3 regions of the Embleya sp. NPDC127516 genome follow, and region 2 is predicted to be linked to each of the others. Evidence: riboswitches for the same ligand, from Rfam matches in the RefSeq annotation. Region 2 holds a riboswitch; each other region holds the start of a gene.
What was found. A riboswitch is a leader RNA that binds a small molecule or an ion and turns the genes downstream of it on or off. The one in region 2 is predicted to bind cyclic di-AMP.
Positions count from the first base shown of each region.

Region 1: it holds a riboswitch for cyclic di-AMP, as region 2 does, so the genes downstream of both, ACIRL2_RS15530 (NlpC/P60 family protein) here and ACIRL2_RS18150 (transglycosylase family protein) in region 2, are expected to answer to the same signal.
Region 3: it holds a riboswitch for cyclic di-AMP, as region 2 does, so the genes downstream of both, ACIRL2_RS08325 (transglycosylase family protein) here and ACIRL2_RS18150 (transglycosylase family protein) in region 2, are expected to answer to the same signal.

Region 1 covers NZ_JBIWJT010000007.1:80,674-90,199, reverse strand. The annotation lists gene ACIRL2_RS15565 (histone deacetylase) at 1-504, shown strand, start outside; gene ACIRL2_RS15560 (flavodoxin family protein) at 594-1,319, opposite strand; gene ACIRL2_RS15555 (DinB family protein) at 1,466-2,014, shown strand; gene ACIRL2_RS15550 (uridine kinase) at 2,039-2,716, opposite strand; gene ACIRL2_RS15545 (DMT family transporter) at 2,913-3,233, shown strand; gene ACIRL2_RS15540 (TetR/AcrR family transcriptional regulator) at 3,230-3,799, shown strand; gene ACIRL2_RS15535 (TMEM165/GDT1 family protein) at 4,097-4,681, shown strand; cyclic di-AMP (ydaO/yuaA leader) riboswitch at 5,088-5,280, shown strand; gene ACIRL2_RS15530 (NlpC/P60 family protein) at 5,287-6,261, shown strand; gene ACIRL2_RS15525 (NADP-dependent oxidoreductase) at 6,463-7,383, opposite strand; gene ACIRL2_RS15520 (helix-turn-helix domain-containing protein) at 7,484-8,515, shown strand; gene ACIRL2_RS15515 (sensor domain-containing protein) at 8,512-9,526, shown strand, end outside.
Region 2 covers NZ_JBIWJT010000008.1:299,174-308,699, reverse strand. The annotation lists gene ACIRL2_RS18170 (SDR family NAD(P)-dependent oxidoreductase) at 1-300, opposite strand, end outside; gene ACIRL2_RS18165 (Tm-1-like ATP-binding domain-containing protein) at 458-1,702, shown strand; gene ACIRL2_RS18160 (phosphoenolpyruvate hydrolase family protein) at 1,704-2,528, shown strand; gene ACIRL2_RS18155 (EthD family reductase) at 2,672-3,007, shown strand; cyclic di-AMP (ydaO/yuaA leader) riboswitch at 3,204-3,395, shown strand; gene ACIRL2_RS18150 (transglycosylase family protein) at 3,396-4,139, shown strand; gene ACIRL2_RS18145 (nucleobase:cation symporter-2 family protein) at 4,261-5,616, opposite strand; gene ACIRL2_RS18140 (DUF6421 family protein) at 6,129-7,511, shown strand; gene ACIRL2_RS18135 (SDR family NAD(P)-dependent oxidoreductase) at 7,599-8,303, shown strand; gene ACIRL2_RS18130 (threonine aldolase family protein) at 8,285-9,352, shown strand.
Region 3 covers NZ_JBIWJT010000004.1:96,724-106,249, reverse strand. The annotation lists gene ACIRL2_RS08345 (hypothetical protein) at 99-965, shown strand; gene ACIRL2_RS08340 (hypothetical protein) at 1,225-2,445, shown strand; gene ACIRL2_RS08335 (DUF1203 domain-containing protein) at 2,514-3,008, shown strand; gene ACIRL2_RS08330 (hypothetical protein) at 3,197-3,835, shown strand; cyclic di-AMP (ydaO/yuaA leader) riboswitch at 4,143-4,376, shown strand; gene ACIRL2_RS08325 (transglycosylase family protein) at 4,409-5,638, shown strand; gene ACIRL2_RS08320 (glycerophosphodiester phosphodiesterase family protein) at 5,792-6,856, opposite strand; gene ACIRL2_RS08315 (MarR family winged helix-turn-helix transcriptional regulator) at 7,143-7,625, opposite strand; gene ACIRL2_RS08310 (MMPL family transporter) at 7,728-9,526, shown strand, end outside.

The sequences.
Region 1 (9,526 bases), on a different contig from region 2:
CCCGCCGCGCCGCGCGCCATCCGGCCGGTGGTGCTGCCGGGCCGGCTGTACTTCGCCTTCGAGTCGAAGTCCTGGACCGGCGGACTCGCGCTGTACGACCCACTGGATCCGGGCCGGACCCCGGCTCGGGCCTACCTGGTGACCCGGGATCAGTTCGCCGATCTGGCCGCGCAGGAGATGTACCGCCCGCCCGGTGCCGAACTCGACCTGAGCACGCTGCCGGTCACCGGGCGGGCCACCCTGGGTCCGGGCCGCTACGAGACGGTCGTCCGGGTGGGTGCCGCCGACGGGCACGCGATCCTCACCCTGACCGCTCCCTGGCGCAGCGCCGACGCGCCCTGGAACGCGCCGGCCGCCATGTACCTGCGGCACCTGACCGCCGGCCTCGTCGAGGCGCATGGCTGGTCCCGCGGGCGCGCGGCACGCTACCTCGCGGGCCGTCCGGGCGCCGCCGGCACCTGGACCCCCGAGGCGGTCGCCGCGCTGCCCGCGCTCGCGCCGTGAGCTCGGCCGCGCTCGGGTGTCCGCGGTCCGGGTCTCGGCGGCCGGGGTTCCGGGCCTTCGGGCTCGGGGAGTTCGGGGAGGTCGGGGCTTCAGCGGTAGTCGGGGTTCTCGAAGTCGTACCGGCACCCCGCGTCCCAGCCCGCGCGCTGGTTGCCGTACGCGGGCATCCCGCCCGCGTCCTTGAGCAACCGGGCCAGGTGCATCAGGTTCCAGGTCATGAACGTGGTGTTGCGGTTGGTGAAGTCGTTCTCCGGGCCACCCGAACCGGGATCCAGGTAGGAGGCCCCCGGGCCCACCTCGCCGATCCACCCGGCGTCCGCCTGCGGCGGGATGACGTAGCCCAGGTGCTGGAGGCTGTACAGCACGTTCATCGCGCAGTGCTTGACGCCGTCCTCGTTGCCGGTGATCAGGCATCCGCCGACCCGCCCGTAATAGGCGTACTGGCCGGCGTCGTTGAGCAGTCCGGAGCACGCGTACAGCCGCTCCACCACCCGCTTGAGCACCGAACTGTTGTCACCCAGCCAGATCGGTCCGGCCAACACCAGGATGTCCGCCGCCAGCACCCGCTCGTACAGCGCGGGCCACTCGTCGCCGGGCCACCCCCGGTCGCTCATGTCCGGCCACACTCCGGTGGCGATCTCGTGGTCGACCGCGCGGATCTGGTCGACCGCGACCCCGTGCCGGGTCATGATGCCCCGGCTCAGGTCCACGAGCCCTTGGGTGTTGCTGACCGCGGGTGAGCGCTTGAGTGTGCAGTTGACGAACAACGCCCGCAGGTCGTCGTAACGCGCGGGCGGTGGTCCGAAGTCGGTCATCCGAGGCTCCCGGGGTGTCCGTGGTGGCGTACCCGGAAAGCGTCCCCCGACCGGGTCGCGCCGACCGGCACATTCGGCGCGTGCCACCGACCCGATGTCGGTGCCGTCGGGCAGACTCGTGCCTTTGCCGAACCGGAAGGTGGATCATGGCCGAGTCGATCCCGCCCCTGCACTACGCCCCACGCTGGAGCGAGGACACCCGTACGTCGCCCGCCGAACTGGGCGACGAGCGCGAGGTCCTGACCGGCTTCCTCGACTGGCACCGGGCCACCTTCGAGCTCAAGTGCGCGGGCCTGTCGGCGGAGCAGTTGTCCGAGCGGGCCGTGTCGCCGTCCGGCTTGTCGCTGCACGGCATGATCCGGCACCTGGCCGGAGTCGAACGCTGGTGGTTCCACATCCAGTTCGCCGGTGACGACGTACCGATGCTCTACTACACCGACGACGACCCGGATCAGGACTTCGAGCGCCTCGACGGCGACCCGGCCGAGGCGTTCGCCCGCTGGCACGCGGAGTGCGAGCGCTCACGGGAGATCGTCGCCGCCGCCGCGTCCCTGGACGACACCGGTATCCGCAAGGCCACCGGCAAGCCGTTCTCGCTGCGCTGGGCCCTGGTCAACCTGATCGCCGAGTACGCCCGCCACAACGGCCATGCCGATCTCCTGCGCGAACGCCTCGACGGAGCCGCCGGCATGTGACCGATCCCGGGGGACCGGCCGGGGTCACCCCGCATACCCCGCGTCGTCGCGGCGAGCCGTCGAGGGCGACCGTCGGCTGCCGCTGCCGGCGAGCGCGCGCCGATCGGGTTCGGTCCCCGATCCGCCGCGTGCGTCCGCCCCGTCGACGCGTAGGTGGGGGCGGGTCCACGGCCGGTCCCGGGCCAGGTGCTCGGTCTCGGCGGCGCGCCACAGCCGCCAGAACCAAGCCAGTTCGGGGCCGTCCCGATCCAGGGTGCGCGCTGCGGCGAGCTCGGCCGGCGTGTCGACGTGCACGCGCAGCGCGGTCACCGGGCCGAGTTCGCGCCGGGCCGCGCCGACGCCCTCCAGGATCACCACCGGCGCGGCCGGAACCTCGCTGTAGCCGCTGATCCGGTAGCCGGCCCAGTCGTAGGTGTCGCAGCGGGCGGCCTCGTGTCGGGCCAGCGGTTCGAGCAGTTGGGCGCGCAGCCTGGGCAGCCAGCCGAAGAAGTCCCCCGGCCGGGCGAAGTCGTCCAGGCGCACCACCGGCGCGCCACCCAGTCGCGCGGCGAGCGCGTCGGCGAACGTGGTCTTGCCGGAACCGCCGATCCCGTCCACCGCGACCAGTCGGGTCGCGCCGATCGACGGCGGCAACGCGGCGACGCACGCGGCCGGCCGATCGGTCGTCGCGCCTCGAATGCGATCCGGCCGTTCGATGGGCATCGAAGCAGCCTATCCACCGGTGAGGGAGACCCGGGGTCGGCCGCGAGCCGGGTCGGTTCCGGGCCGGCCCCCGGCCGAGTCGGGCCGGGTCCGACTCGGTCCCGGCCCGCGGCCGAGACGAGGGCTCCGATCACCCCGGGCGAGCACTCTTGTACATTTGTACTTGTACATCTGTACCACTCGGAGGGAGAGGCCCGTGGCCTGGCTGTTCCTGGGGCTGGCGATCTCGTGTGAGGTGATCGCGACCAGTCTGCTGAAGAGCACCGACGGGTTCACCCGGCTGTGGCCGACGCTGGCGTGTCTGGGCGGGTACGCGGGTGCCTTCTACCTGCTGACGTTGTCGTTGCGGCAGTTGCAGGTGGGCACGGCGTACGCGATCTGGTCCGGACTCGGGACGGTGGCCATCGCGCTGGTCGGCGCGGTGTTCCTGAACGAGCCGGTGACGCTGCTCAAGGCGTTCGGGATGGCGTTGGTGATCGCGGGAGTCGTGGTGTTGAACCTGGGTGGTGCGCATTGACCGCGGCCAGGGACCCTGAGGGTCGGCGACTGCGGATCGTGCGCGGCGCGTGTGAGGTGATCGCGGAGGTGGGCGTGGGCAACACCACGCATCGCCTGGTCGCGGCCCGGGCGGGCGTCCCGTTGGGAGCGACCACGTACTACTTCGCCTCGCTCGACGACCTGGTCGCCGCCGCGCTCGCGCACGCGTCGGCGGAGACGGTGCGGCTGCTGGAGGAGTGGGTACGGCGTGCGCGGGACGCGAACGACCTGCCCGGCGTGCTCACCGCGCTCACCGCGGAATACCTCGCGGACCGCTCGCGCGCGCTGGTCGAGTACGAGTTGTACCTGGCCGCCGCCCGCAGCCCGGAACTGCGCGGGTTCGCCCTGGCCTGGGTCGAGGGCGTCGGCGACTTCCTGTCCGTCCGGGTCGGACCGCGCGCCGCCGCCGCCGCGCTCGCCGTGCTGGACGGGACCATGCTGCAGGTGCTGACGCTGGACACGACGCTGGACGAGAGGCAGTTGCGCTGGTCGTTGGCCCGGGTCCTGGACGAGGGCGGGTCTTCGTCGGTGAACGGGTCGTCGTAGGCGTCGAAACGGCCCGGTGCGCCGGGAGCGGCCGGGCCGGCGCCGACGCCGGGTGCGGTAGGGTCGGCACCGCGAAGGGGAGTAGCCCCGTGAACCGGTCGTCGACATGCTGGAGTCCTCGGACTCCCGGTGGCCGGGCTCGTGCTCGACACGGGTGGGCGAGACCTTCGGCCAGGCATCGACGCATCCTCGTCTTCTCGTGGATGTACCCCGTCGTGCCGGGCCGAGTGGTCCTCCGGTTGCCGTGCGGCGCTTCGTGAAGACCCGGGGCCCGGCTCTCGCAGAAAGCCACCCGGAATGCACCTCGACCTTCTGGCGATCCTGACCGCCTTCGGGCTGATCTTCCTCGCCGAGCTCCCGGACAAGACGATGTTCGCGTCGCTTGCCATGGGCACCCGCATGCGTCCGCTCTACGTGTGGTTCGGCACCTCGACCGCGTTCGTCGTGCACGTCGCCCTCGCCGTCGGCGCGGGCGGCCTGCTCGGCCTGCTCCCCGGCTGGATCGTCAAGCTGGTCTCCGCCGCCCTGTTCGGCTTCGGCGCCTTCATGTTGTTGCGCGGCGGTGCGGGCGAGGACGACGAGGACACCGCGGGCAAGAGCGTGACCGGCTTCCGGCCGGTCTTCGCGACCGCCTTCACGGCCGTGTTCATCAGCGAGTGGGGCGACCTCACCCAGATCACCACGGCCAACCTGGCCGCCACGAACGGCACCTGGTCCACCGCGATCGGCTCGGCCGCGGCACTGATGTCGGTGTCCGCGTTGGCCCTGCTCGCCGGGCGGTTCATCGCCAAGCGCGTCCCGCTGCAAACGGTGCAGCGGATCGGCGGCCTGTGCATGCTCGGGCTGGCGATCTGGTCGCTGGTGGAGGTGTTCACCGGCTGACCCGCCCCCGGTGATGCCTCGCCCCTGCGGATGGCGCCCGCGCCGCGGTCACCCGACGGCGGCGGGACGGATGGGTGCATCGCCGGCATGTCCGGCGCGACCAGTCGATCGGTTGCCCGAAATGTGATGTAGGCCGCATGGATAAAACGGACATAAATTATATAGCCGACTTCGAGCCGCAATTCATTTTCCGCGCCCCGCGACGAGTCTCGACTATTTTCCGTTACCGCACGATCACACCACTCTCCGAGATATCCCCTCGTCATCACCGGTACCCCGGAGCCGAACACGGGAGAGATGTCGCTTTTATTCCGCCTTTACCCGCAGGGCGAAGTCGGGGTTTCGGTTGTGATCAGGCATCCGCATTGCCTACCTTTCTCGCCGATTCACCTTTCGGGTGAACCCTGTCGCCGGTACGCCGAATCCCGTCGCCGGCAGCGGGAGGTCTACATCGAAGAATCCGACGGGAGCGGGGGAACCAGGTGAATCGCCGTGGCCGGGATCGTTCCGGTGACGGCTAGGGGTGAAGTCGCGTAACGCGACCGGGCTGCTCCAGTCCGAATCCGACAGCTCACCTCGTAGGCGACAGGAGAGGACCCCATTTCATGCTGTCCACAAACGCTCGCCATCGTGCCGCTCGACCCACCAACGTCCGCCGCTTCGTCGCGGCGGTGGGCATCGCCGGCATGGGTGTCGTGCTCCCGGTCGCCACCGCCGGTGCCGCCCCGGCGCAGGCCCCCTCCACCTCCGAGCAGTCCCCCTCCACCGTGCTGTCGGCGACCCCCACCGCGGCGGTCGACGCGGCCCCGGTCCAGGCCGCGCCCGCCGCGCCGGAGACCGACACGGCCGCCGACAAGGCCCGCTACGTGGTCCAGGCCGGCGACACGCTGTTCCGGCTCGCCCAGACCAACCAGGTCAACGGCGGCTGGCAGAGCCTGTACGAACTCAACCGCGACGTGCTGCTGTCCGGCCCGGACCTGATCGAGATCGGCCAGACCCTGCGGCTGGACGGCTCGGCGCCCGCGGCACCCAAGGCCGACGCGCCCGCCAAGCCGAGCATCAAGGTCCAGCCCAAGACCTCCGTCACGCCCGGCAAGACCACCCCCAAGCCGGCGAGCAAGCCGTCGGCCGACGTGTCGGTCAAGCCCGCCGCCAAGGCCCCCGCCAAGCCCGCCACCGGCGGCTCGAAGGGCAACCAGGCGCCGACCGGCGGCTCCTCGACCGCGTCGAGCAGCAAGGCCGCCCAGGCCGTGGCCTTCGCCAAGGCGCAGATCGGCAAGCCGTACGTGTACGGCGCCACCGGCCCCAACGCGTACGACTGCTCGGGTCTGGTCCAGGCCGCGTACAAGTCCGCGGGCATCTCGCTGCCCCGCGTGACCAACGACCAGTTCGCCGCCGACACGCGCGTGTCGGTCGCCAACCTGCAGCCCGGCGACCTGGTGTTCTTCTACTCCGGCATCAGCCACGTCGGCATCTACATCGGCGACGGCAAGATGGTGCACGCCCCGAACCCGCGCAAGTCGGTCGAGATCGCCTCGATCAACACCATGCCGATCGCCGGCGCCACCCGCCCGGCCTGATCGAACCGGGCAAACCGCCGCCGCCGGCGCACACGTGCTCCGGCGGCGGTGACACAACCGCATAGTGGGACGCGCCTTCGGCGCCGTGCCCTCCGACGACGGTCGGAGCGCGCGGCGCCGGCGTGCGTTTCGGCGAACGCGCCGGTCCCGGCGGGCGGGCGGACCGGGGCGCGGGCGTCAGAGCGTCAGAGCGTCAGAGCGTCAGAGCGTCAGGACGATCTTGCCCGTGACCCGGCCCGTCTCCCCGCGCTCGTGCGCCTTGGCCGCGTCGGCCAGCGGGAACACCGAGTCGATCGCGGCGCGCAGTCGCCCCGCCTCGACCAGGTCCGCGACCTGCCGCATGGCCGCGTGGTCGGCCTCGACGAGCATCTCCTCGGCCCGGACCCCGTACCGCTCGACGTCCAGGTCCCTGACGTTGTTCACGATGGCGACGAGCACGCCGCCCCGGCGCAACGTCCGTAGCGAGCGGGGACCGTACTCGCCGCCGACGCCGTCCAGCACGACGTCCACGTCCCGCACGACGTCGGCGAAGTCGGTCGTGGTGTAGTCGATCATCTCGTCGGCGCCCAGCCCGCGGACGAAGTCGTGCTTGGCCGCGCTCGCGGTGCCGATCACGTACGCGCCGCGCGCCTTGGCGATCTGTACCGCCAGATGACCGACCCCGCCCGCCGCGGCGTGAATCAACACCCTTTGCCCTTCCCGCAGTTCCGCGGTGTCCACCAGGGCCTGCCAGGCGGTGACCGCGGCCAAGGGCAGCGCGGCGGCCTGCACGTGGTCGATGTTGGCGGGCTTGCGCACCACGTGGCGGGCCGCCGAAACCACGTACTCGGCGTGCGCCCCGTTGCCGTACGGGTAGCTCAGCATGCCGAACACCTCGTCCCCCGGTCGATGGATCGTCACCCCCAGGCCCACCGCCTCCACCACGCCCGACACGTCCCACCCGAGCACGAACGGCGGTTCGCCCAGGATCAGGCCCGTGGCCCGATGTATCCAGTCGGTCGGATTGACGCCCGCCGCGTGCACCCGGACCAGTACCTCGCTCGGGCCGGGCGCCGGCCGCTCCAGGTCGAACTCCCGCAACACCTCGGGACCACCCAGCACATCCTGACCGACAGCGCGCATGTCACTTGCCTTCCGTCCGAAAGACCAACCCCCACATCGTGTCGACCACGCGGCGCCCCGCACGAGCGTCCGGAACGACATGATGCGTACACTTCCGGACGTGAGCACAGTCGCGATAGCCGTCGCCGACGGGATCCTGCACTTCGAACTGGCCTTGGCCCACGAGCTCTTCGGCTCGGCCCCGCCGGTCCCGGTGGAGAGTTGGTACGAGCTCGTCATCTGCGGGGCGGGCCCCGTGCGGGCCGACGGCCGCTTCCTCCTCGAACCCGACTGCGGACTCGACCGGCTCGCCCTGGCCGACACCGTGATCGTCCCCGGGTGGGCCGACCTCGAGGCGGACCCACCGGCGGACCTCGTCGACGCCATACGCGCGGCACACGAGGCCGGGGCGCGGGTGGTCTCCCTCTGCACGGGCGCCTTCGTCCTGGCCGCCGCCGGCCTGCTGGACGGACGGCGGGCCACCACACACTGGTCGTACGCCGAGGCGCTGGCCACCCGCTTCCCCCGGGTCGAGGTCGACCCCGACGTGCTCTACGTCGACAACGGCAGCGTGCTCACCTCCGCCGGCAAGGCCGCCGCGCTGGACCTGTGCCTGCATCTGATCCGTCTCGACCACGGCTCGACGGTTGCCAACGCGGTCGCCCGCAGGCTGGTCGTACCGCCGCATCGGCCCGGCGGTCAGGCCCAGTTCGTCGCCACCCCGATGCCCGAACGGCACGATCATCCACTCGGCGAACTGCTCGCCTGGGCGGCCGGACGACTGGATCGACCGCTGACGGTGGAGGATCTGGCCCGCCGGGCGAACATGAGCTCGCGCCACCTCGGCCGGCACTTCAGGGCGATGACGGGCACCACTCCGCTGCAGTGGCTGCTGACCCAACGGATCCACCGGGCCCAGGAACTCCTGGAGACCACGGACGACAGCGTGGATGCCATCGCCGAAGCCACCGGCATGGGCACCGCGACCACACTGCGCCGACATTTCAACCGCACCGTCGGCGTGCCCCCGGACGCCTACCGTCGTACCTTCCACCGGCAGCGGGCGGACGGCACCTCGGCTTCGGCCTCGTTCCCGACGCCCACCGCAACGCCACCGAAGGCCGTGCCGCGGCCCATTGGCTTTGGGTCATGACCAATTCGCTCTCCCCCGCGATCCGGGGCCGGTGGTGGTCGGGCGCGGGGGCCGTCGCCCGCACGGGGCGGCGGACGCTCGTGCGGTCGCTGTACCTGCTCACCGCGCCGGTGACCGCCGCCGCCGGCCTCCTGGCCGTACTCCCGGCGGTACTCGGCGTGGTGTTCGCCGCAACGGTGGGTCGGCTGCCGTCCGGCACGTCGCCGGTCGTGGCCTACGCCCTCGCGCCGGCGCGCTGGTGCGCCGACCTGGAACGGCGGCGCATCGCGAAGGTGCGTCCCCCCGCCCCGGGAGCCGAACGCGGTGAGCCACCGGCGAGACCGAAGGGGCGAACCGCGGCGCTTGCTCCCGGGGCGTGGTCGGACACGATCCACGCGGTGGTGGTGCTCCCGGTCGTCCTGGTCACGTCGGCGGTGACCGCGCTGTGGTGGTTCGTCGGCCTCGCCTGTGCCACCTGCGCCCTGCGCTACCGGTACGCGCCGTCCGAGCCGTTGCGGCCGCTGTCCCTGAACGCGGGCGGCGGCGAATCGCACATCTCGGTGAGCCTCGGGCTGTTGTCGCCGACCGACCGGGTCGCCTTCGGGACCGCGGTCGGCCTGCTGCTGCTGGCCGGCCTGCCGCTGGTGACCCGGGTGTGCACTGCGGCCCAGGCCGGGCTGGGGCGGGCGCTGCTCGTCGACGCGTCCGCGCTGCACCGCAGGATCAGCGGGCTGGAGCGGGAGCGGGACACCGCCCGCGCGCAGACCGTCGCCGCGGTGACGGCCGAGGCGACCGCACTGCGCCGACTCGAGCGCGACATCCACGACGGCCCCCAGCAACGACTGGTGCGCCTGTCGCTGGAGTTGGGCCGGGCCCAGTACTACCTCGACAGCAGGCCGGAGACCGTCCGGGCCGCCCTGGCCGACGCGATCGTCCAGGCCCGGGAGGCGTTGGACGAGTTGCGTGCGCTCTCGCGCGGCATCGCCCCGCCGATCCTGGTCGACCGCGGCCTGAACGAGGCGCTCGGCGCCC
Region 2 (9,526 bases):
CCGCCCCGAGGGGTTGTAGGTGGCGACGTTGACCACCACGTCGACCCGGCCCAACTCCCGGGCCGCGGTGTCCACCAGCGCCCGGCACCCGGCCTGGTCGGCCAGATCGGTGGGTATCGCGAGCACCCGACGGCCGGTCAGCCCGCCGATCTCCTCGGCGAGTCGGCGCAGCGGCTCGGGTCGGCGCGCGGCCAGCGCCAGATCCGCGCCGTCCCGGGCCAGGGCGATCGCGCAGGCGCGCCCGATGCCGTCGCCTGCTCCCGCGACGATTGCGACCCGTGCGTCCGGTTCCTCCGCCATCGATACCTCCGTGACGTGCCAAAACTTCGTAACTCGCCACCCGTCCTACCGCACGGTGCTTTCAATCGCCATGATCATCCGGTTGGGTTACTGTGCGCGGCCGTTTGCCGCCGAAGAGTCAACCCGGCCAGCCGTACCGACACCACCGGAGGCACCGATGCCCACCGTCGTACTGATCGGAACGCTCGACACCAAGGGATCCGAATACGCGTGGCTGGCCTACCGGCTGCGGGCTCGGGGAGCCGAGGTGGTCCTGATGAACGTGGGTGTGCTGGGCGAGTCGCTCGCCCAGGCCGACGTGCAGGCATCGGACGTCGCGGCGGCGGCCGGCACCGATCTGGCCGACCTGCGCACCCGCGCGGACCGGGGCGCGGCCACCGCCGCGATGGCCGAGGGCGCCGCGTCCATCCTGCGTGAGTTGTTCGACCAGGGCCGGGTGGACGGTGTGCTCGCGATGGGCGGCTCGGGCGGGTCGGCGATCGCCTCCTACGCGATGCGCGCGCTGCCGGTCGGTGTACCCAAGCTGCTGGTCTCCACGATGGCCGCGGGCGACGTGTCGCCCTACGTCGGCGCGGTGGACGTCACGATGATGTACAGCGTCGTGGACATCGCCGGGATAAACCGGCTCTCCGAGCGGATCCTGGGCAACGCGGCGGACGCGATCGCGGGCATGGCGGGCGGCTACGCCGAGGATCGCGCGGCGGTGGCGGGGGTGAGCGGCGAGGGCCGTCCGCTGGTCGCCGCGTCGATGTTCGGGGTGACCACGCCGGCCGTGGACGCCGCGCGCGAGCGGCTCACCGAGCTGGGCTACGAGGTGCTGGTCTTCCACGCCACGGGCGCCGGCGGCACCTCGATGGAGAACCTGGCCGAGGCGGGCTTCCTGGCCGGGATCCTCGACCTGACCACCACCGAGCTGGCCGACGACCTGGTGGGCGGGGTGCTGAGCGCGGGCCCCGAACGGCTGACCGCGGCCGGGCGGATGGGGCTGCCGCAGGTGGTCAGCGTGGGTGCGCTGGACATGGTCAACTTCGGCCCGCGCGACACCGTGCCCGAGCGGTTCGAGGAGCGGAAGCTGTACGTGCACAACCCGACGGTGACGCTGATGCGCACCACGCCGGCGGAGAACGCCGAGCTGGGTCGGCGGATCGCCGCGAAACTGATCGCCGCGACCGGTCCCACCGCCCTCTACCTGCCACTGCGCGGGGTCTCGGCGATCGACGTCGAGGGCGCGCCCTTCTACGATTCCGTCGCCGACAAGGCGCTGTTCGACGAGTTGCGGTCCGGACTCGCGGGCAGTGCCGTCGAGTTGCACGAGGCGGCGACGGACATCAACGATCCGGCGTTCGCCACGGCGGCGGCGGATCGACTGCACGAGATGATCACGAAGGGACGTGTGGACTGAGATGGACGGACGCGAGGCGCGGGGCCGACTGCACAGGACGGTCGGGCAGGGCGGCGTCGTGATCGGCGCGGGCGCGGGCACCGGATTGTCGGCCAAGTGCGCCGAGGCCGGCGGCGTGGACCTGATCATCATCTACAACTCCGGCCGCTACCGGATGGCCGGCCGCGGCTCGCTGGCCGGGCTGCTGCCGTACGGCGACGCCAACGCGATCGTGGTCGAGATGGCCGGCGAGGTGCTGCCGGTGGTGCGCGGTACTCCGGTGCTGGCCGGGGTGTGCGGCACGGATCCGTTCCGGATCATGCCGCACTTCCTGGACCAGCTCGCCGCGATGGGCTTCGCGGGCGTGCAGAACTTCCCCACGGTCGGCCTGTTCGACGGTGTCTTCCGGCAGAACCTGGAGGAGACCGGCATGGGCTACGACCTGGAGGTGGAGATGATCCGGCTGGCCGCCGAGCGCGGCCTGCTCACCGCGCCCTACGTCTTCGACCCGGAGCAGGCCCGCGCGATGGCCGCGGCCGGCGCGGACGTCCTGGTCCCGCACCTGGGGCTGACCACCAAGGGCAGCATCGGCGCGAGCACCGCGGTCTCGCTCGACGAGGCGGTGGAGCGGGTGCAGCGCATGCGCGACGCGGCGGCCGAGGTGAACCCGGACGTGCTGGTGTTGTGCCACGGCGGGCCGATCGCCGAGCCCGAGGACGCCGCGTACGTGCTGGCGCACACCACCGGCGTGGTGGGCTTCTTCGGCGCCTCCAGCATGGAACGGCTGCCGACCGAGACGGCCATCACCGAGCAGGCGCGGGCGTTCAAGGCGATCGGAGCCCGGTAGGCGCCGCGCCGTACGAATCCGGGCAGCACGTGCCGGGCGCAGGGCGGTACCGGTGGGACGCACAGGGCGTCCCACGTCGGAGGCAGGAAGCACAGGGCACCACCGGCAGGAGACACATCCACCACGACCGCGAGGAGTCGCGTGTGTACAAGCTGACCGTGCTGTATGGCCACCCCGAGGACCCGGCGGCGTTCGACGCCTATTACTGGGAGAAGCACGTCCCGCTCGCCCGCACGATGCCGGGATTGACCGGCTGGACCATCGGCAAGTGCGATCCGGACCCCTCCGGCGCGCAGCCGCCCTATTACCTGGTGGTCGGGTTGTACGCGCCGACCCGCGCGGGTATCCAGGCAACCCTGGATTCGCCCGAGGGCCGGGCCACGGTGGCCGACGTCGCCAATTTCGCGACCGGCGGCGCGACGTTCCTTTGGGACGAGGAGCGGGTAGTCGTACCTGTGGAGCTGCCCGCGACGGAATAGCCCGACGGTGAAGCACGGGTGACCACGCGGCCGCGCACCGTGGACGCCGGCGCCGTGACCTGCGAGGATGGCGACATATCGGGCAAATCGGTGTTATTCCTGCTTATGGGGCACCTCACAAAGCGCCCGAAATGTTTGCCAACCCGGCGGCCCGGTGCGTAGCTTCGTGGTTGTTCGCACAAGCGGACTCCCCGGGCGGTACGCCGAATCCTGCCGCCGCCCGAGGGAAGCAGTCGATATCGACTGGCGGCAGGAGCGGGGGAACCAAGTGAGTGCCGGCATCGGCAATGTCGATGCCGTGGGGTGAAGCCATGCCTGTTTTCAGGCGAGGCCGGGCCAATCGTCCGAACCCGACAGCTAACTTCGTAGGCGCCCGACGAGGTAATCAATGACCTTCCGTGCCATCACCGCTCCCGTTCGCTCGCTCTCTCGTGGCCGTCGCGCCGGCATCGCCGTCGCCGCCGGTGCGGGTCTCGTCCTTCCCCTCGTGGGCATGGCGGGCAGCGCGAACGCGGCGTCCTCGTCCACGTGGGACGCGGTCGCGCAGTGCGAGAGCACCGGGAATTGGAGCATCAACACGGGCAACGGCTTCTCCGGCGGTCTGCAGTTCACCCCGAGCACCTGGAACGCCTTCGGCGGCGGCGAGTACGCGGCCAGTGCCGCGCAGGCGAGCAAGGCGCAGCAGATCGCGGTCGCCGAGCGCGTGCTGGCCGCGCAGGGCCCCGGCGCCTGGCCGGTCTGTTCGCAGAAGGCCGGTCTGGCCAAGGGCGGCAACGCGTCCGCCACGGCCGAGTCCTCGACCACCGGCAAGACCAAGGCCCAGGACGCGCCGAAGGCCGCGGCCAAGGCCGAGTCGGCGACCGAGACCGCACCGCGCAACTCCGGCGCCGATGCGCCGAAGGTCCGGGTGCAGCCGAAGCAGGACGTCGCCGCGCAGGACGCGTCGAAGTCGGCCGCGAGCAAGCAGGCTTCGGGCTCCGGCAGCTACACCGTCAAGGCCGGTGACACGCTCTCCTCCGTCGCCGCCAAGCTCGGCGTCAAGGGTGGCTACCAGGCCCTGTACAGCGCCAACTCGGGTGTCATCGGTGACAACCCGAACGTGATCAGCGTGGGCACCAAGCTCTCCGTCTGACACGCGAACGGCAACACGTGGGCCCCGTCGAGTACTTCGGCGGGGCCCACGCCCATGTCCGGTCGGTGGTGATCGAAACGGGATGTCGATTGGCCGTGTTGCCGTTCGCTTCGTCGATCGATCAGGCCCGGCTGGGCAGTTCGGCGGGTTCGGTGGACCGGGTGGGGGCGGGGATCGCCGGTTCGTCGGCCGCTTCGCCGGACGCGGATCCGGTGTGGTTGAGCAGCAGGTTGAGTACGACCGCGATGATCGAGCCGGCCGAGATGCCGGACTCGGCGATCATCGCGATCTTGTCCGGGAACGCGTGGTAGAAGTCCGGGAACGCGATCGGGAAGACGCCGAAGGCCAGGGCCACCGCCACGATCAGCGCGTTGGGTCCGGTGTCGAGTTCGGCCTTGCCCAGGGTGCGGATGCCGGCCACCGCGACGGTGCCGAACAGCACCACGCCGGCGCCGCCGAGGACCGGCTGCGGGACGAGCGCGACCAGGCCGCCGACGATCGGCATCAAGCCCATCAGGACCAGGAATCCGCCGCACACCGCGACCACGAACCGGCTGCGGATGCGGGTCAGCGCGACCAGGCCGATGTTCTGTGCGAAGGCCGTGCACGCGAAGCCGTTGAACACCCCGCCGAGCGCGGTGGCCAGGCCGTCGGCGCGCAGACCGCCGGCTATCGTCCGGTCGTCGGCGGGTTTGTCCACCACCTCGCCCAGCGCGATGATGTCGGCCGTCGACTCGGTCATGCAGACGATCATCACCACGAGCATGGACACGGTCACCGACACGTCGAACTGCGGCGCGCCGAAGGCGAACGGCTGCGGGACCTCGAAGACGGCCAGGTCGCCCAGGGCGCCGCCGTCCACCTTGTCGAACGGGATGGCCAGCAGGGTGCCGAAGAGCAGGCCGAGCAGGATCGCGATGCGCTGCAGGAAACCGGTCAGCACCCGGTGCAGGACCAGGATCGCGACCAGCGTCGCCGCGGCGAGCCCGAGGTTGGTCGTCGAGCCGTAGTCGGCCGCCTTGCTGTCGCCGCCCTGCGACCAGTTCCCGGCGACCGGCAGCAGGGACACCCCGATCAAGGTGATCACCGTGCCGCTGACCACCGGCGGGAAGAAGCGGATCAGTCGACAGAAGACCGGCGCGAGCAGGAAGCAGAACACGCCCGAGACGATCGTCGCGCCGAAGATCACCGGCAGTGTCGCGTCCTGCTTGGCCGCGGCCACCGCCAGGATCGGCGAGACCACCGCGAAGGTGACGCCGTTGACGAACGGCAGTCGGGAGCCGATCCGCCAGAAGCCGAGCGTCTGCAGCAGCGTGGCGAGCCCGGCGATCAACAGGCTCGCCCCCAGCAGCGTGGTCAGCTCCGCGGTGGACAGGCCCAGCGCCCCGCCGATGATCAGCGGTGGCGCGGCGACCCCGGCGTACATCGTGGCCACGTGTTGCAGGGCGCCGGCCAGCATGCGTCCCGGCGGCAGCATCTCGTCCACGGGGTGCACGGGCGACGCCCCGGTCCCCGGTGACGCCCCGGCGGTGGCATCGCCCGGCGATCGTGCCGCGCCCGCAGTCTTCCTGGTGGTTCTCCAGCCCATGATCGGCGCCTCCACATCGGATGCCGTCGTAGGACGGCCCGGCCCATTGGACGTACTGGATCGCAGGATCGGGCAGTGGGAGTGGATGCGGATCCGGGGCGTTCCCCTGCCAAGTATTTCGCTATGCGGAATCAATATTCCGTTGATCAGAAGGAGACTGTAGGGACGGGCCGGATCGGCGGTCAATAGGCACAGGCGTCGGCGGTTCGGGCCGGTCACATCTTGTGGCTTCCTCCGAACGCGGCGTCGATCTTCGGAAGGCGGCTGGATGGCATTCTCAACTTATTCGGGCAAAACGTACCAGCGACGATAAGATTGCGTTTGGAACGCCCTTGCGGCGTTAAATTCTTTTGACATAGGTTCTTCTGACCGTGGTTCCTGCTTTCTCCTGAGAGGGTTCCATGTCGAACATGACCCGCGTAGCCGTCCGTACCGCCGTAGACCACCCGCTGTGGCCCGTGCTCAAGGAAGCCGTCGCCGACCTGCGTCCGTTGCAGGCCAAGGACGGTTCGATCGAGCCGTCCGAGCACGCGTCCGCCCGGGCGCTGGTCGCCGACATCACGTCGGCGGTCACCGGGCTCGCACCGCTGTTCCCGCACGACGAGGCGTACCTGGAAGCGGTCGTCGCCGACTTCGCCCGCTGGGCGGCGGACGGCTTCGGCCGTCCCGACTTCCTGGACTCGCTTGTCGCGTTCCGCCCCGAGCAGGCTCGGCACGACGGTCTGGAGCACTTGGTGGTGTTCCCGATGACCACCCAGAACGGCAATCCCAACCGCAACGTCGAGGCCGTGCTGCTGCGGGTGGTGTGGCCGCAGTGGCTGGCCGCGCTGGAGGCCGAGCGCTACGACAACGCGATGTTCGTGCCGGTCGCGTTCGTCGACTTCACCGCCGGCTACGACACCGACTCGGCGGTGCTCTTCCCGGAGACGGTGGCCGTGCGCGAGGTGCCCAGGTTCACCTGGGGCGGCATCTTCTGCGACCGCGAGGCGGCCCGCTTCCGTCGGGTCGCGGCTGCCGCCGCACACAGCCTCGATCTCGAACTTCCGTCGGAAGCAGCGGAGTTGGTGGAGAACCAGCAGCTCGCGCAGGACGCCTTCGTGTTGTGGGACCTGATTCACGACCGCACCCACATGCGCGGCCACATGCCGTTCGACCCGTTCATGATCAAGCAGCGGATGCCGTTCTGGATGTACGCGCTGGAGGAACTGCGCTGCGACCTGACCGCGTTCCGCGAGGCGGTCGCGCTGGCCGGCGAGGGCGTGGCGACCGCGCGTTCGGTGCAGTACGCGGTGATCTTCGACCGGCTGTTCCGCTTCCCGGTCACCGGGGGCCGGGTGCGCAACTACGACGGCCTGGGCGGGCAACTGCTGTTCGCCTACCTGCACCGCGCGGGTGTGCTCGAGTGGGCGGACAACCGGCTGACGGTGGACTGGGACCGGATCACCGAAGCGGTGCTCGGGCTGTACGAAGAGGTGGACCAGCTCTACCGCGAGGGTGTGGACCGGCCGAAGGTCGGCCACTGGCTGGCCGGCTACGCGTTGGTCGCCAAGTACGTTTCCCCGCACCCCGGTTCGGTGTGGGCCAAGGGCACCGCCGCGCTGCCGATGGACGGGCCGCCGAAGGCGCTCGTGGACGCGGTGTTGCCCGACGAGTTCCCGCTGAGCATGTTCTACGAGGCGCTGAACCGGCGGCTGCGCGACGTGATCGCGTCCACCCGCGGGATCACCGCGGACAGCCCGGTGGAGCGCCTGGCGGAGGACGAGGACGCGGCCGCGGCGTCGTGAACGCCGCGGCGAGGATCCGTGGTGAGCGGTTCGGCGACACCGGGACGAACAGTGGACAGTGAACGGCAGGGTGAACGAGGAGTGGGCGTGACGAAGGGTCTCGACGGCGCGGTGATCGCGGTCGCCGGCGCGGGTGGGCCGACCGGGCGGGCCGTGCTCGCGCGGCTGGCCGGCGCCGGGGCGCACGTGTACGGCGCGGACGCGGACGCCGGGCGATTGCACGAGAGCGTGGAGGCCGCGCCCGGTACGCACGGCGCGGTGGTGGACCTGCTCGACCCGGCCGCCACGCGCCGGTGGGCGGACGACGTCGAGCGCGAGCACGGGCGGGTGGACGGCCTGGTGCACCTGGTCGGGGGGTGGCGCGGCGGCAAGCGGTTCGCCGACAACTCGCTCGAGGACTGGGCGCTGCTGCACGACCTGCTCGTGCGTACCGTGCAACACACCAGCCTGGCCTTCCACGAAGCACTCGCGCGCAGCCCGCGCGGGCGGTTCGTGCTGGTCTCCGCCGCTGCGGCCGGGCAGCCCACCCAGGGCAACGCGGGCTACGCGGCGGCCAAGGCGGCCGCGGAGACCTGGACGCTCGCGCTGGCCGACGCGTTCGCCGAGTCCGACGCGGCGGCCACCATCCTGGTGGTCAAGGCGCTCGTGAACGACGCGATGCGGCAGGCTCGACCCAACGCCAAGTTCGCCGGATTCACCGACGTGGCCGATCTCGCCGTCGAGATCGCCGGTCTGTGGAACACCCCGGCCATCGATCTGAACGGGAAACGACTGTGCCTGAACGTCCCCTGACCCCGCGTCACGACCCCGACACGCGCGGCTTCGCCAGCGACAACTACGCGGGCATCCACCCCGAGGTGCTGGCCGCGATCGGCATCGCCAACGGGGGTCACCAGGTCTCGTACGGCGAGGATGTCTACACCGAGCACCTCACCGAGGTCTTTCGCGCGCATTTCGGCGAACGGGCGCAGGTGTTCCCGGTGTTCAACGGCACCGGCGCCAACGTGGTCGGTCTCCAGGCGATGACCGACCGCTGGGAGTCGGTGATCTGCGCCGCGTCCGCGCACATCAACGTGGACGAGTGCGGTGCGCCGGAGAAGGTGGCCGGTCTCAAGCTGCTCGCCGTGGACACGCCGGACGGCAAGCTCACCCCCGAACTCGTGGACACCCACGCGTGGGGTTGGGGCGACCAGCATCGCGCGCAACCGCGGGTGGTCTCCTTCGCGGAGAGCACCGAACTGGGCACGGTCTACACGCCGGACGAGATCGCCACGCTGGTCGCGCACGCGCACGAGCACGGCATGCTCGCGCACCTGGACGGCTCGCGGCTGGCCAACGCCGCCGCCGCGCTGGACGTGCCGCTGCGCGCGCTGAGCACGGACGTCGGCGTGGACGTGCTGTCCTTCGGCGGCACCAAGAGCGGCCTGATGTTCGGCGAGGCCGTGGTCGTGCTCAACCCCGACGCGGCGCGCGGTGTCGGGTACCTGCGCAAGGCCGCGATGCAACTCGGGTCGAAGATGCGGTTCATGTCGGTGCAGTTCGAGGCGCTGCTCGCGGGCGACCTGTGGCTGCGCAACGCACGGCACTCGAACGCGATGGCCGCCCTGCTCGCCGAGCGGGTCGCCGACCTCGACGGCGTGACGCTGACCCGCACGCCGCAGGCGAACGCGGTGTTCGCGGTGCTGCCGGCGGATGTCACCGAGCGGATGCAGAAGCGGTTCCGGTTCTACACGTGGGACGAGTCGATCGGTGAGGTGCGCTGGATGACGGCGTTCGACACCACCGAGGGCGACATCGACGCGTTCGCGACCGCGCTCGCCGAGGAGTTGGGCGCGCGGTAGGCGATCCGCGCGAAGGACCGGCGGGCCGGGGCTCTAGAGCCCCGGCCCGCTTTTTTGATCTCGGCGCGCGTCCGCTCGCGGAAGCGGGCCCGAGGGCCGGCGGGCGTGCCGGAGGTCACGAGTGCGTCCTTGGATCGAGCGTGCTCGGATCCGGTGCGCGATCAATCATAACAA
Region 3 (9,526 bases), on a different contig from region 2:
GTCGACGGGGCCGGCTCGTGGCTCGTGGTTCGTGGCCTGCCACGCCCGATCGTCGACCGCCGCCCCCGCTCCCCGTCGCCCGGTGAAAGGTGCCCATCGTGTCGGCCGCTCCCGCCCCCACCCTCGCCAGACGCTTCTGGGAGGCGATCGAACCCGTCCACGCCGTCGTGTACTTCGCGCCGGAACCGGCCGAGGCGGCCCGCGCGCTCGGGCTGATCGGGTGGTGGATGGGCTACTTCGCGGGTCGGCTCGCCCCGCTCGGCGCGGTCCGCGCCCCCGAGGCGAGCGCGCTGTGCTTCGCGTTCGCACCCGGCCGGGTGGCCCGTGCGCTGCCCGACGCGTGGGCGTACACGACGCCGGAGAAGATGCTCGACACCCGGATCGGCGCGGTCGAGACGGCGCTGGCCCGAAGCCTGCCGGCGGTGGGCGAACGGCACCTGGAGGCCCTGGTCGACCTGCTGGAACGCGCGGTCGAGGGCTGCGGGTACGAAGGACGCGCGCTCGCCGCGGCGTGGGCGGGTGTGCGGCGCCCGGACGGGGTGGCCGGCCGGTTGTGGTTGGCGAGTACGGTCCTGCGCGAACACCGCGGCGACGGCCATGTGATCGCGGTCGCGCACGCCGGCCTGACCGGCATCGAGGCGGGCCCGACCCACGCCGCCACCGGCAACGTCCCGCGCGAACTGCTGCAGAGCACCCGGGGCTGGAGCGACGCGCAGTGGGAACAGGCGCGCCGCCGCCTGGTCGCCAAGGGCCTGCTGGACCGCGACTCGCGACTGACCAGGAGCGGCGGGGCGCTGCGCCGCGACGTGGAACACGCCACCGATCGACTCGCCGCCGACCCCGTCACGCTACTGGGCGAGGCCGGGGTCGAGGAGGCCATCCGGCTGGCCGCGCCGCTGGGCCGACACCTCGTGGACAGCGGCCTGATCCCGGTACCCAACCCGATCGGGGCACCCCGCCCATGACCACGCACCCCTATTCCCGGACCGCGTCGAACCCGCGCATGGAACGGGACGGGCCGATCGCCGGGAGGCATCACCGCCGAGTGGAACGGTTCCGTACCCGAGCGCGTCCGTAGCAGGGGGAGTCGACGCAGATCTCCCGGGCCGGCGACCCGGGTCGCCGGCCCGGACACCCGTCCGCGGTCATGTGCGGCCCGCCGGCCACGACCGAGCGGTTCGCCGGCCCCCGACCCGGGCCCGAGAGCCACGACACAGGGGGGAGATCCGTATCGCCATCGCCGAACCGGGGCGGATTGCCGAGGAGAGCACCGCGCCAGGCCCGGACGAGCCCGCGGAGGTCGGTGCACACGCTGCGGCTGAGGGCGGGGTCGGCGACGCCGCCGAGCGCGACGCTCCCGCGGCGGAGCCCGACGTCCCCCCGCCACCGCGTGGGGGCCGGCTGCGGCGACGGTGGCGGTCGTGGAGTCGCCGGCGGCGGATCACCGTGATCCTGCTGATCCTGGTGAGTCTGCCGCTGCTGCCGGTGGGCGCGGCCGCGCTGGCGCTGCGGCTGGAGTACGCGGGCGATCCGTCGGACCAGGCCCGCACCCGCGGCCGGGACGCGATCTGGCTCGGCCACGCATGGGTGGACGGACGCAAGGGGGCGGCCGAACTGGCCGCACTGGCACAGCGGTTGCGGGGCACCGGCATCCACGACCTGTACGTGCACGCCGGGCCCCTGGAACACGACGGCACGCTGCCGCCCTCCGCCCACCCCGGGGCGCGGCAACTGGTGGACGCGGTCCACCGCGAACTGCCCGGCGTACGGGTGCAGGCCTGGCTCGGCGACATCGTCTCGCACGGCGGGCCCGGGCTGCGGCTGGAGCGCCCGCCGGTGCGCGCGGCGATCACCGCGTCGGCCGCGCAGATCCTGGACGCCGGCTTCGAGGGCGTGCACCTCGATCTGGAACCGGTGTGGTCCGGGAACGAGGACTTCCTGACCGTGCTCACCGCCACCCACGCGCTGACCCGTGCGCGCGGCGTCCCGCTGTCGGTCGCCGCCGCGCAGATCGATCCGCTGCCGTCCCTGCACAGCGTCTTCCAAGCGCTGCGCGATCACCCCAAGTGGTGGTCGCAGCGATACTTCGGCCAGGTCGCGCGGCGGGTCGACCAGATCGCGCTGATGTCCTATGACACCGCGATGCCGCTGGAGTCGCTGTACGGCGGCTACGTCGCGCAGCAGACCGAGCTCGCCCTGGAGGCGACGCCGGCCGGGGTCGACCTGCTGATGGGCCTGCCCGCCTACTACGCGAACAGTTGGGGTCATCACGGCTCGGCCGAGACGGTCGCGGCGGCGGTGCGCGGTGTCCGCCTGGGCCTGACCAGACACGACCCGCGCCGACCGAACTTCGGCGTCGCACTGTACGTCGACTTCGCCGCGACCGACACGGACTGGGCGTCCTACCGCCGGGATTGGTGTCGTCTCGACGGTCGAGCCGGGTGAGGCCGGGTGCCGAACGAGGTGTCCGATTGCCGCCGGCACCGTGTCCCGGCCGCGTCCACGCTGGAGGCATGACCACCTCCGCGGATACCCGCACCTTCGTCGTCCGAGCGATCCCCGCCGAGCTCCTCGCCTCGGTCCGGGCCACCGGCCTGGACGTCTCCGGCCACCCGGTCGAAGCGCACACGGCCGGCGGCGGCGAACCGTTGCGCTGCTGCCTGCGCGACGCCGAGCCGGGCGAGCGGCTCATGTTGTTCGGCTACGAACCGCCGCTCCCGGCGAGCCCGTACCGCGAGATCGGCCCGGTCTTCGCGCACGCCGACGCCTGCCCCGGCCCGAGCACCGACGCCTACCCGCCCCAGTGGCGGGCCCGGCCCCAGGTCTTTCGCGCCTACGACGCCCGGGGACGGATCCACCCCACCTCACGCCTCCACGACACCGACAACCCCGAGCCCGCCCTCGCCGAGATCCTCGCCGACCCCGAGGTGACCGAGATCCACTGCCGCAACATCACCTACGGCTGCTACATGTCCACCATCGTCCGCCCGTCCACCCCCGACCGCTGATCCCACGACCGGATCCCCGGTGGCGCTCGCCCCCGGCGCCGGGGGCGAGCGCCCGGCGCCGGCGCGTCCACCGGGGCGGCGACACCGTCGCGCCGGTCTCGGCCACGCCCGGGACGATCACCGTGTCGGGCCGGATTCCGTACCGGCCCGCGCGCGGGCGGCTCCGAGCCGATCGCTACCGTACGCGGATGGACAACGCAGTCGTGCGGAGCCCGTCGGCCCAGGTCGCGGCGCACACCGCCGCTCCCGGTCCGGGCCGTGTCCGGGGCGCCGCCCAGGTGGTCACCGACATCCTCCAGCCGCGCAACACCATCCTTGCCGGACTGTCCGGTTTCGGTGCGCTCGTCGCCCACTCGTGGACCGGCGCCGGATGGGGTCTGTTCGCGGCACTGTGCGCGGGCATCGTTCCGGCCGGGTACATCGAGTGGGAGCGTCGCCGCGGTACCTGGGGCGACCGGCACGTGGTGGACCGCCGGCAGCGTCCGCGCATCTTCGCGGTGATCCTGGCCTCGATCGGCATCGGCGCGGCGGTCATGCTCGGCGCCGGCGCGCCGTCCCGGCTGGTGTTCGCGATGTTCGCGCTGTGGGGCATGACGGTGGTGCTGCTGGTGGTGAACGCGGCGTGGAAGATCAGCGTCGACTGCGCGGTCGCGTCCGGCATCGTCGCGTTGCTCGCCGTCGCGGGCGGACCGTGGTGGTCGACCGGTTATCTCGCGGTCGGCGTCGTGTGCTGGTCGCGTGTCGCACTGCGTCACCACACCGTCGCGCAAGCCGTGGCTGGTGCGCTCTTGGGCGCCGCCACCGGGGCATCTCTGGTTTTCGGATGACCGATAGCGGTACATATCGGGCGGCCATCGACCCTCTCTATGGTGCACGTCACATGCCGGGTACCGATGGTCAGGAGGTCGTACGCACCGTAAACCGTCTTTTCACGATTCCTGCCCTGAGTAATCGAATACCCACTATATGTCATCGATTCGGGCACAATGCGTACGCTTCTCGGGACTTTAGGTCCCGATATTCCACCCTTCCGCCCTGATTCTTCTGTTTCGGCGAAACGTGATGTTTGGATCCGAGTCGAGGGTGTGCGTAGTTTGGTGCTTCGCCACACCGGTCCGGTGCTCGGCGAAATGGTCTCCCGGTTCGCCGAATCCTGCCGCCGGAGCGAGGCCACGGTACGAAACCCGAAAGGCAGGAGCGGGGGAACCAAGTGGAATGCCGTCCCGGGCGTCCGTGACACGGACGCCCATGACGACGGCTTGGGGTGAAGCCGTGCCCGTCCCTTCCTCAGGAGGGCCGAACACGGCCGGGCGAGACTCTCCAGCCCGAATCCGACAGCTCACTTCGTAGGCGTGGGAGAAGGAAAAATCTTCGTGCAGTCGTTCATCACCCCTGCCCGCATGCCCAAGAAGACGCGTCTCGCGCTGACCCTCGGCATGGCCGGCGCGATCGTCGCCGCCCCGCTGGTCACCGGTCTCGCCACCGCCAACGCCGCCTCCGTCTCCACCTGGGACAAGGTCGCCATGCTCGAGAGCTCGGGCAACTGGCACATCAACACCGGCAACGGTTTCTACGGTGGTCTGCAGTTCACCATCAGCACCTGGAACGAGTTCGGCGGTCAGCAGTACGCCCCGCGTGCCGACCTGGCCACCAAGGACCAGCAGATCGCCATCGCCGAGAAGGTTCTCGCCGTACAGGGTCCCGGCGCCTGGCCGAACACCTCCGGCCCGGCGGGCCTGACCAAGGGCAGCGCCGCGCCGGCCGTCTCGCCCGGCACCAAGTCCACGGTCAAGGTCACCCCGAAGGCCGCCGAGAAGCCGGCCGAGTCCGCTCCGGCCCCGAAGATCGAGGTCGTCCCGGCGGCCGCCGCGAAGTCCGCGTCGACCAGCACCTCGTACTCCGTGGTCAAGGGCGACACGCTCTCCAAGATCGCCGCCGCCAAGGATGTCGAGGGCGGCTGGCACAAGCTGTACGCCGACAACCGCTCGGTGATCGGTGGCAACCCGAACGTCATCCAGATCGGTCAGAAGCTCTCGCTCTCCGGTAAGGCCTCGGCCTCGACCGAGTCCGGCAGCACCAAGACCGAGACCGCTCCGGCCGCGCCGAAGACCGAGACCAAGACCACGGCGTCCGTGAAGGTCGCGCCGAAGGTCGAGGTCAAGGAGAAGGCCCCGGTCGCGGCCAAGGAGTCCTCGGCCAAGGCCGAGTCCACCACGGCCAACGCGTCCGGTTACGTCGCTCCCGTGAAGGGCGGCCTGGGCACCGCGTTCGGCACCGGCGGCAAGCTGTGGTCCAGCGGCAGCCACACCGGCCAGGACTTCGTGGCCGCCACCGGCACCTCGGTGAAGGCGATCACCTCGGGCACCGTGGTCAAGGCCGGCAACGGCGGCGCCTACGGCAACGAGATCGTGATCAAGCACGCGGACGGCAAGTACTCGCAGTACGCCCACCTGTCCAGCATCGGCGTGCGTGTCGGCGCCACGGTGAGCACCGGTCAGCAGATCGGCCTCTCCGGCGCGACCGGCAACGTGACCGGCCCGCACCTGCACTTCGAGATCCGCACCACGCCGAACTACGGCAGCGGCATCAACCCGGTCACCTACCTGCGCGCGCACGGCGTCAACCTCTGAGCCGAGCGTCATCAGGCGGTAACCACACCGCGATAGCCACACCAACGCGGTAGCCGTACCAGGGCCGGGCCCGTCGACCGAGTGTCGACGGGCCCGGCCCTTTTCGGCGTCCCCACCCCTGCGGACGCCGAAGTCTCCGGCGGATCGCGCCGATCAGCCGCGCGCCGGGTAGCGCTTGGGCAGCGACAGCCCACGTGCGGCCATCAACTCCCGCAGCCGGTCAGGGTAGTCGGTGATCAGACCGTCCACGCCGTCGTCCATCAGCTTGGCCATGGTCGCCGGGTCGTCGACGGTCCACGGCACGACCTTGATGCCCGACGCGTGTGCCCGGGCGACCATGTCGCGGGTCACGTAGGGACGGTAGTTCGGGTCGGTGACCTTGCCGTCCTGCGGGAAGCCGTGCACGGGCGAGAACGTGCCGGCGCCGAACGAGGAGATCGCGCGCAGCGGATCGCCGTCGAAGTCGTCGATGTCCAGGCCGCCCAGCCAGGGCGAGGCGCCGGGCTTGCCGACCTGGAGGAAGTCGTAGTTGGTCAACGCGACCAGCGGCAGGCGCGGTTCGACCTGCCGCATGCGCTTGAGCGCGCCCCAGTCGAAGCTCTGCACGGTGACCTGGCGCAACAGCCCGGCCCGGCGCACCTCGCGCGCCACGACCTGTACGAACTGCTCGCGCGGCGCGGTCTCCTGCGGCGCGCCGGCCTCGACCTTGGTCTCCACGTTGAGCTTCACGCCGCGCGCGTGCCGGTGGTTGACCAGGTCGAACACCTCGGTGAGCAGCGGCATTCGGGCTCCGGGCGAGGTGGTCTGCGCGGGGAAGCCGGGGAACTGCCGCGATCCGCAGTCCAGCGTGCGGACCTGCGCCAGGCTGAGCGTGTTGACGTACTTGCCGACGTAGGGGAACTCCGGGTCGCCGGCGCGTACCGGCTTGGTGTCCGCGCACTTGCGTCCGTCGACCTTGCGGTCGTGGGTGACCACGGCCCGGCCGTCCTCGGTGATCTGGACGTCCAGTTCGAGCGTGGACACCCCCAGGTCCAGACCCTTGGCGAAGGACGCGAGCGTGCTCTCCACGGTCAGCCCGAGACCGCCTCGGTGCGCTTGGAGGTCGAAGGACTTGCGGTGGTGGCCACCGTGACGATCCGCGGCGGCGGCCATTCCCGGGGCGGCGACAACGGCGGCCCCGGCCAGGATCGCGGCCGTGACGGTCTTCCATCCGGACATGGACGTCTCCTTCTCGCTCCGGTCGACGACGATCGACCGTCGACGCCCACACCCTGGCCCGCGCGAAGTGATGCGCGGGGAGTCGGATCATGGCGGTCGGGCGAAGAAGAGACGAAGAAGTGGCGAAGTACCCCGACGCGAGCGCGAATCCGGGCCCGAGCCGGAACTCGGACCGGCCCGGGCTCGCATCCGGACCGGGCCCGGGCTCGCATCCGAACCCGGGCCCGAGTGGAACCGCAGTCGCCCGGCGGGCGCCTCGATCCAGGCGCCGCACCGAAGCGGCCGCTCAGCAGCTCGCGTCGGATCCGTCGTCGGACCACCCGGGACGATGCGCGGCCAGCAGCCGGCCGGACGCGTCGTGCACGATCCGCCGGTCCTCGGCCGAGACGGCGGCGAAGAACGCGTCCTCGGCCGCGCTCAGCAACCGGGTGCTCTCCGCGACCAGTTCGCGTCCGGAGGCGGTGACCTGGATGACGTGCCGCCGTCGGTCGTGCGGGTTGCGCCGACGCTCGGCGAAGCCGCGCTCCTCCAGGTCGTCGAGCACGCCGACCAGGACGTTGGGGTCGATCCCGAGCAGTCGGCTGACGTCCTGCTGGGACAACGACTCGTAGGTCAGCAGGGTCTCCAGCACATGCACGTGCTTGGTCTTGACGCCCAGCGAGGAAAGCGTCTGATCGGCGAGCGCCAACAGGAGATCGGCCAGCTTGACCAGCCGGTACCCGGTCCGTGCTCCCATCGGCGGCCGCCCGGTGTTGGGTCGGTCCGTCATGTCCACATGTTAGCGGTCCGCGAACATATGTCATCTAGACGAAAGGCTTTGCATATCGTATGTTCCACATACGATCCATCGACTCTACGGAAGGGTTCGGCGATGTTCGCTGCCCTGGCCCGCCTGACCACCGCCCGGCCCCGGCTCTTGTTGATCACGGCCCTGTTCCTGCTGATCGGCGCCGGACTGCTCGGCCGCGGCGTCGGCGACCACCTGCTCGGCGGCGGCGCCGTCGACCCGAACTCGGCCTCGGCCCGTGCCGCGACCGCCCTCGACCGCGACTTCCCCGGCAGCCGCCCCAACCTGGTCCTCCTGGTCGGCGCCGACCGCCCCCTTGACGCACCTGAAGTCGCGCTCCAGGCAAAGGAGTTGACCGACCGACTCGGCGCCGAACCCGATGTCGCCGGGGTGGTCTCCTATTGGAACGGCGGCGCACCGACCCTGCGCACCGCCGACGGCCGACACGGACTCGTCCTGGCCCACGTCCGGGGTGAGGAGACCGCCGCCTCCGACACGTTCGAACGCCTGGCCGCCGACTACCGAGGCACCCGAGGCGCGCTGAAGGTCGAACTCGGCGGCAGCGTCGCGGTGCGCCACGACATGCAGAAGACCATCTCCGAGGACCTGGTCCGCGCCGAACTGATCGCGCTGCCGATCACCCTGCTGATCCTGATCCTGGTCTTCGGCAGCCTGGTCGCCGCGCTGCTGCCACTGGGCGTCGGCATCCTGGCCATGGTCGGCACCAACGCGGTGCTGCGCATGGTCTCCTCGGTCACCGACGTCTCGGTGTTCGCGCAGAACCTGACCACCGTGCTGGGCCTGGGCCTGGCCGTCGACTACGGCCTGTTCGTGGTCCGCCGCTACCGCGAGGAACTCGCCGCCGGCGCCCCGCCGATCCGCGCCGTGACGGTGATGCTGAACACCGCCGGGCGCACCGTGGTCTTCTCCGCACTCACCCTCGCCGTCTCCCTGGCCGCGATGCTCGTCTTCCCGCAGTACTTCCTGCGCTCGTTCGCGTACGCCGGAATCCCGGTCGTACTGCTCGCCGCGTTCGGCGCGCTGGTGATCCTGCCCGCCGCGCTGGTCCTGCTCGGCGACCGGGTGGACAGGGGCGACCTGCGCGTGCCGCTGCGCCGACTCGTCGGCCGGGCGCGGCCCGTGCGCCCGGCCGCGCCGCACGCGCAGCCGGAGAGCCGCTGGTATCGGATCTCCCAGGCGATCATGCGCCGGGCGCCGATCGTCGCCGTCCTCACCACCGGCGTTCTGGTCGCGCTCGGACTGCCTTTCCTGGGCGTGCAGTTCGGCACCGGCGACGATCGCCAACTGCCGAAGTCGGCCGAATCCCGGCAGGTCCAACAGGTGATCCGGGACCAGGTGGACGGACGCCCCACCGGCGCGATCGAGATCGTGGTGGGCGCGGCGCGGCAACCCGACGGCACCGCCGACTACAGTGCCCGACTGTCCGCGATCGACGGTGTGGCCCGCGTGGTCGGGCCCGCAGGCACCTTCGAGCACGGTGCCCGCAGCGCGGCCCCGGGTCCGGCCGAGGCCGGTCGGCGAGCCGCCGGCAGCGCGTACATCTCGGTGGTGCCCGCCGTCGAGGACCTCTCCGCCGCCGGTCAGGATCTGGTGCGCGAGGTGCGGGCCGTGCCCGCGCCCGGCCCGGCCCTGGTCGGCGGACAGAGCGCCGAGTTGGTCGACGCCAAGCACGCGATCGGCAGCCGACTGTGGCTCGCCGGCGGCCTGATCCTGCTCACCACGTTCGTCCTGGTCTTCCTGCTCACCGGCAGCGTGGTCCTGCCGATCCTGGCGATCGTGTTCGCCGCGCTGAGCCTGACCGCGATGTTCGGCGCGGTGGTGTGGGTGATCCAGGACGGCCACCTGTCCGGCCTGCTCGACTT